2 regions of the Arthrobacter sp. StoSoilB22 genome follow, and region 1 is predicted to be linked to the other one. Evidence: predicted binding sites of a transcription regulator. Region 1 holds the regulator's gene; the other holds the start of a gene.
The links. Region 1 encodes LexA, which represses DNA repair genes until DNA is damaged. Its sites were predicted from a motif close to TCGAACANNTGTTCGA; they were not measured.
Positions count from the first base shown of each region.

Region 2: a site for LexA is predicted at 2,242-2,257, ahead of ruvA (Holliday junction branch migration protein RuvA). Genes of this name have one in related genera too.

Region 1 is NZ_AP024652.1:1,651,565-1,654,972, reverse strand. Features, by position in the region: gene LDN70_RS07855 (histidinol-phosphate transaminase) at 1-785, opposite strand, end outside; gene LDN70_RS07850 (LysM peptidoglycan-binding domain-containing protein) at 863-1,222, opposite strand; gene lexA (transcriptional repressor LexA) at 1,570-2,313, shown strand; gene LDN70_RS07840 (ATP-dependent DNA helicase) at 2,378-3,408, opposite strand, start outside.
Region 2 is NZ_AP024652.1:2,536,220-2,539,627, forward strand. Features, by position in the region: gene yajC (preprotein translocase subunit YajC) at 1-312, opposite strand, end outside; gene ruvB (Holliday junction branch migration DNA helicase RuvB) at 456-1,532, opposite strand; gene ruvA (Holliday junction branch migration protein RuvA) at 1,525-2,169, opposite strand; gene ruvC (crossover junction endodeoxyribonuclease RuvC) at 2,283-2,861, opposite strand; gene LDN70_RS11795 (YebC/PmpR family DNA-binding transcriptional regulator) at 2,927-3,408, opposite strand, start outside.

The sequences.
Region 1 (3,408 bases):
GAGAGGTGGTATGGGAGACGGACCAGCCTGATGGCGTCCGTGACTTCCGGGGCTGACGCCATGTATCCGAGCCTGGCGCCCGCCAAAGCGAATGCTTTGCTCATGGTGCGCGAGACGATCAGACGCTCGCGTCCGGGCAACAGGGTCAGGGCGCTCGGCGTGTTGTCGTGTGCGAACTCGTGGTAGGCCTCATCCACGATCACCATGGCCTGGCTGGCTTCGCCGGCCTCGTAAACAGCCTCCACGACGTCCAATCCCAAGCCCGTACCTGTGGGGTTGTTGGGCGAGCACAGGAAAACGATGTTGGCGCCCGTTTCCCGGACCTGAGCAGCGGCCGATTCGGCGTCCAGCCCGTAGTCGTCCGCGCGGACTCCGCGGACATACTCGGTGTCAGTGCCACTCGCGAGCAGGGGGTACATGGAGTACGTGGGAGGAAAGCCCAATGCCTTGCGGCCGGGTCCACCAAAGGCTTGGAGGATCTGCTGCAGGACCTCGTTGGATCCGTTGGCCGCCCAGATGTTGTCCGGGGAAAGCCCGTGGCCAAGGTACTCGGCCAAGGCTTCACGAAGTTCGGTGAACTCCCGGTCCGGATAGCGGTTCAGCCCGGTGGCCGCAGCGGCCACGGCCTCAGTGATGGCGGCTTGGACATCTGCGGGGACGCCATGAGTGTTTTCGTTGACGTTGAGCAGGATCGGGACATCGAGCTGCGGTGCGCCATAGGGGCTCAATCCACGCAGGTTGGTCCGAAGGGGAAGTCGGTCAAGTCGCTCAAGCTGGTCACTCACCAACCCAGTTTAAGGGGCGGCCGGGACTGCCGACTAACTGTGACGCCCGACCCTTGATTTCTGCGGGTGCCGAGGGATCAGTTTGCAGGGACGAACAGCTGCTGGCCGGGCAGGATGCGGCCGCCCCGGAGGTCGTTGAGCTGGATGATCTCGGCGATGACGTCGCGGGGGTCACGCTCGGGAGCGGCAGCGCCGGCGATGCCCCAGAGGGACTGACCTGGCTGGACTGTAACAGTGACGGCAACAGGCGGACGCAGTTGGGACTGCGAGTCGGCTGCCTTGGCCGGGGAGTTGATAAATCCGGCAAGACTCAGCAACGCTGCAACCAACAGCATGGCCGGGATGCCGAAGAAGACGATCCGTCCCCTTCGGGTCAGGCGCAGGCGAGCGGGTGCCTGGGTAGTACGGAAATCAGCGAACGTAGTGACTGCGGACATGAGCTGAGCCCTTCTGAGCTATTGCCACGCTCCGGGATGCCCGGTGCCTGGCTGCCAATTCTTTGTGTTCCCCTGGGCCTGCCCCGGATGTTCGAACGCTTTGTTCGAACATCCAGCTTCAGCATCAGGTTTATAGAACACATATTCGAACCTTGCTATGACATTTTTAGCACTTATCAACGAACGGTGTCGAGACTCGCTAGAACAAATGTTTGATAAACGCCTGTGCCTGCCCTACGTTTGAGTGAAGAAGCAGCACTGTTTCAGTGGAACAGGAGGGTCTGACATTTTTGCAGACCTGACACCCCTGGCCCTCATCAGGGCGGAATGGAAAGGCATTGGCGAACATGGCAGCGAAAGCCACAGGCGGAGGGGCACCCCTGCGGAGCCAACAGCCTCAAAAGAGTCCCAAAAGCCTGACCGTCCGGCAGAAAAAGATCCTGGAGACCATCCAGAGGTCAGTCAATGACAACGGCTACCCTCCCAGCATGCGCGAAATCGGCGACACCGTGGGTCTGGCCAGTTTGTCCAGCGTCACGCACCAGTTGTCCCAATTGGAGAAGCTCGGCTACCTCCGCCGGGACCCCAAGCGTCCCCGCGCCATGGAAGTGCTGATGCCCCTAACCCTTGATGGCGGGCCCATCCCCGGTGTGGACGCTCCGACCACCCTTCGCAGCGCCGGTGGCCTGGCCGTCACCGAGCTAGCCAGCGCCAGTGATACCGCCATGGTCCCCTTGGTGGGGCGCATCGCGGCAGGTGGACCGATCCTGGCTGACCAGACGGTGGAAGACGTGCTTGCACTCCCACGGCAACTCGTGGGGCATGGCGAACTGTTCATGCTGAAGGTGGCCGGCGATTCCATGATCGATGCTGCTATCTGTGACGGCGACTGGGTGGTGGTCCGGCGACAGAATGATGCCATCAACGGCGACATCGTTGCCGCCCTGCTGGATGATGAAGCAACCGTGAAGACTTTCCGGCAGCGGGACGGTCACACGTGGCTGCTCCCCCAAAACACCCAGTACGAGCCCATCCTCGGAGATCAGGCCACCATCATGGGCAAGGTCGTCTCGGTACTGCGCTCTCTTTAAGCGCTCACGCCCTTTAAACGCAGCTTCCCGTGGACACCAGCAGGTGTTCACGGGAAGCTGTGCATTACGGGGCTTTAGCCGAGCCCAGACGTTCCAGAACGCCTCGAACCACCGACCGGTCCGTGGTGGCCCAGAACGGCGGCAGGGCGGCACGTAGAAAGCCCCCGTAGCGCTCGGTCGAAAGCCTGGAGTCGAGTACCGCGACCACCCCTTTGTCTCCCGTCGAGCGGATCAGTCGGCCAGCGCCCTGCGCCAGCCGAATGGCAGCGTGCGTGGCTGACACGGCCATGAAACCGTTCCCGCCCGATTGGGCAACCGCCCGGGAACGGGCAGTCATCAGGGGATCGTCAGGACGTGGGAAGGGAATGCGGTCAATAACCACCAGTCGGCATGAGCCACCCGGAACGTCTACCCCCTGCCACAGGGACATGGTTCCGAAGAGGCACGTATCTGGCTCGTCCGCGAATTGCTTCACCAGGGCCGCCATGGTGGATTCTCCCTGACAGAGAATGTCCACATCCAGCCGGAGCCGCATGGCATCGGCGGCTTCTTCGGCAGCACGCCGCGAGGAGAACAGGCAAAGCGCTCCGCCCCCGGACGCCCGGATGAGGTCTTCCAATTCGTCCAGCGCCTCCGGCGAAGTACCGCGGCCCGGTTTGGGCAGGTGCTTTGCCACGTATAGAACACCCTGTTTGGGATAGTCGAAGGGCGATCCCACATCAATGCCCGTCCAGCTCGGCGCGCCGTCTCCAATCAGGCCAAGACCACCCGCGGCGGGCTCGAAGGCCGAGCCGATGGCCAGGGTCGCAGAGGTCAGCACCACAGTATGGCCGGCAAAGAGCCCCTCTCGAAGCCGCCCCGCCACACTGAGCGGGGCAATATTAATCAATGCAGGAGCTGTCTCGTCCGGCGGAGAATATCCCTGCTGGGGGTCGAACGTGCTGTTCCGCGAGAACCAGACCACTTCGCGGTTCTCCTTCGCGGCGAGCATCCGCTCGCACAGTTCCAGGATGAGCATGAGCCGTGAGCGCGCAAGCTGCCGTCCGCCGTCGACCGCGTTTGAAGAATCCGTCTTCGAGTCCGAGAGCGCGGCGC
Region 2 (3,408 bases), 880 kb from region 1:
TTCCGTCTGCGCGGCGGTCAGGGATGACGCATCATCCGGAACAACGGGCGCTTCCTCGGGGGTGGTCTCGACCACCTTGGTGACAGCCTGACGGTGAACCGTTGCCTGGTTACCCGGCGAAAGCTCAATCACGACTTTGTTCTCGGCTTCGTCGATGGACACGATGCGGCCAAAGAGACCGAAGCTGGTCATGACGTCAACCCCGGGAGCGAACTTTGACTGCATCTCAGCCTGCTGCTGCTGGGTCTTCTTGTTGCGGCGGAACATCATGAAGACAAAGAGTCCCAACATGACGAACAGCAATATGGTCATTGGATCCACAGGGAAGTTCCGTTCTGTACTTACGTTTTGGTTCACGGCAACGTCCCTGGCAGATCCGCAGAGCGGGCATGGATCAAGGACTCGAACGTGCCGAGCGTCATACCAGTCTAGTGGGAAAAGCTGAACAGAGGGTGTTAACCCACGGTATCCACGCTTTCGGCGTGGTTTTCATCCTCACCAAACAGTGCCAGTGTCTCCTGACCGAACACCCCGGCCGGGACGGCGTAGCCAAGGTGCGTCCAGGCGGACGCCATCGCGATCCGGCCCCGCGGAGTGCGTCCCAAAAGACCCTCACGGACCAGGAACGGCTCAGCCACGGTCTCCACCGTCTCGGGTTCTTCCCCCACGGCGATAGCCAAAGTGGACAATCCCACTGGACCGCCGTTGAACTTGGTGATCAGGGCTTCAAGAACGGACCGGTCAAGCCTGTCCAATCCACGCTCGTCTACTTCATACATATCCAGAGCCGCTGAAGCTGAACGTGCATCAATCTGCTCAATGCCATGAACCAGCGCCCAGTCACGGACACGGCGAAGCAGTCTGTTGGCGATACGTGGCGTTCCCCGGGACCGGCCCGCTATCTCCGTAAAGCCCGCAGAGTTGACCTTCAGGTCCAGTAGGCCCGCGGAGCGCCGCAGGACGAGCTCGAGTTCGGCGACGGAGTAGAACTCAAGGTGCCCGGTGAATCCGAATCGATCCCTCAGAGGCCCCGGAAGAAGCCCAGCTCGGGTTGTTGCGCCCACCAAGGTGAAAGGTGGCAGTTCCAAAGGAATGGCGGTTGCACCAGCGCCCTTGCCCACCACAATGTCCACGCGGAAGTCCTCCATGGCCATGTACAGCATTTCTTCCGCCGGCCTGGACATGCGGTGTATTTCGTCGAGGAAAAGGACCTCCCCCTCCGATAGGGAGGAAAGGATGGCGGCAAGATCTCCCGCGTGCTGGATGGCCGGGCCGCTGCTGATACGCAACGGCGCGTTCATTTCCGCTGCGATGATCATGGCAAGGGTTGTCTTGCCTAGTCCTGGCGGCCCTGACATCAGCACGTGATCGGCGCTGCGGCCACGCATTTTGGATGCCTCGAGTACCAATGCCAGTTGTTTGCGGACCCGATGCTGTCCCACGAAATCGTGCAGGTTCTTGGGCCGGAGTGCGGCTTCAATGACCCGCTCTTCCGGTTCCTCTCCCCCGCTGACGAGTGACTGCTCAGCCACGGCTGCCTACACGATTGCCTGCGCGCGCCCCATCCTGACCCAACCAACGCAGTGTTGCCCGGAGGATTTGGGCCACGTTTCCTGCGTCCACGAGTTCCGGGGAGTCTGCCATGGCTTTGTCGATGCTGCCGTTGGCGTCCTTCTCGGACCAGCCCAAGCTGGTCATGGCTGCGACAACCTGCGGCTTCCATTCGGCGTTTGGGGCAGCGGCGGGCGCAGTGCCTGTGCCGGTCCCGTGGGGAACCAACTTACCGGCGAGCTCAAGGACAATCCGGCCGGCCACCTTGGGACCGATTCCCGGCACCTTGGTAAACGTCTTGCTGTCTCCAGTGTGCGCCGCCACCCGGATGGCCTCCGGTTCATGCACGGCAAGGACGGCCAAGGCCAGACGTGGCCCTACCCCGCTGACGCTGAGCAGGACATCAAAGACTTCCCGTTCGTCGTCGTCGGCGAAGCCGAACAGTGTCAAGGAATCTTCACGGACGATCATGGACGTGAAGAGCTTGGCTTCTGTTCCTGTCTTGAGGTGGCTCAAGGTCTGCGGCGTGGCAAAGACACTCATTCCCGCACCGTTGAGGTCGATGACAGCGGTGGACAAACCAACGTGGGCTACCGTTCCACGGAGAAAACTGATCAAGACCCGGCTCCTGAAATACTGCCTGCTCCGTTGCCGCAATACTGTGTCAACACTGCGGCCAAAGCGGACTATCCGAACATATCTACGAATACCCTAACAAGGCGAGCCGACAATCACCGTGCGCGGCGCGCTTTTGCTTCCGCGTCAGCCCATGCTTTTTGGGCGGGAGTGAGACCGCCCTTACCGTTCGCGCCGATAGCTGAACCCATTCCACTACCTGCGCGCCATGCATGGGTCAGGGCAAGCGCAAGAGCGTCCGCAGCATCAGCAGGCTTCGGTGGAGCATCCAGGCGCAGGATCTTGGTAACGAGCTTGGTCACTGCATCCTTATTGGCCGTGCCGCTGCCTGTTACCGCGGCTTTGACCTCCGACGGTGTGTGCAACGCGACGGGGATGCCACGGCGTGCGGCCGCAGCGATGACGACGCCCGAAGCCTGGGCCACACCCATGACCGTGCTGACGTTCATCTGCGAGAAAACACGCTCGACGGCGACGACGTCCGGCTGATGCAGGTCCAGCCATTCATCAATGGCTTGGGCAATGACCAGCAGGCGCTTATCCAGAGTGAGCTCAGCAGAGGTCCCCACTACCCCAACGGCCACCATGGTGGCCCTGCGGTTCTTTTCAATGTCCACCACACCTATACCGCAACGGGTGAGGCCCGGATCGACTCCCAATACGCGAAGAGTCAAGTCCGGGCCTTTCTGGTGGCTGTGAAGCTGCTAAATGTCAAAATGACGCGCTGCGCCGTGGCCGGCTATTCGGCGTCGAGGGCAGCCTGGACTTCCTCGCTGAGGTCCGCATTGCTGTAGACGTTCTGGACATCGTCAAGATCTTCCAGGGCATCCACGAGTTTCATGAACTTCTTGGCGCCGTCGACATCCAGTTCCACCTGCATGGAGGGAACGAACTCGGCTTCATCTGTCTCGTATTCGATGCCCGCTTCTTTCAGGGCGTCGCGGATGGCCTGAAGATCAGAGGGTTCGGAGTGGATTTCCCAGTTCTCTCCGCTGTCTTTGACTTCTTCGGCTCCGGCATCGAGGACCGCCATCAGGATGTCGTCCTCGCTGAGGCCGTTCTTGGGCAGGACCACAACACCCTTGCGGGCGAAGAGGTAGCTCACGGAACCGGGATCGGCGATGGTGCCGCCGTTGCGGGAGATTGCAAGGCGCACCTCGGATGCAGCGCGGTTCTTGTTGTCCGTCAGACATTCGATCAACAAGGCCGAACCCTGGGGAC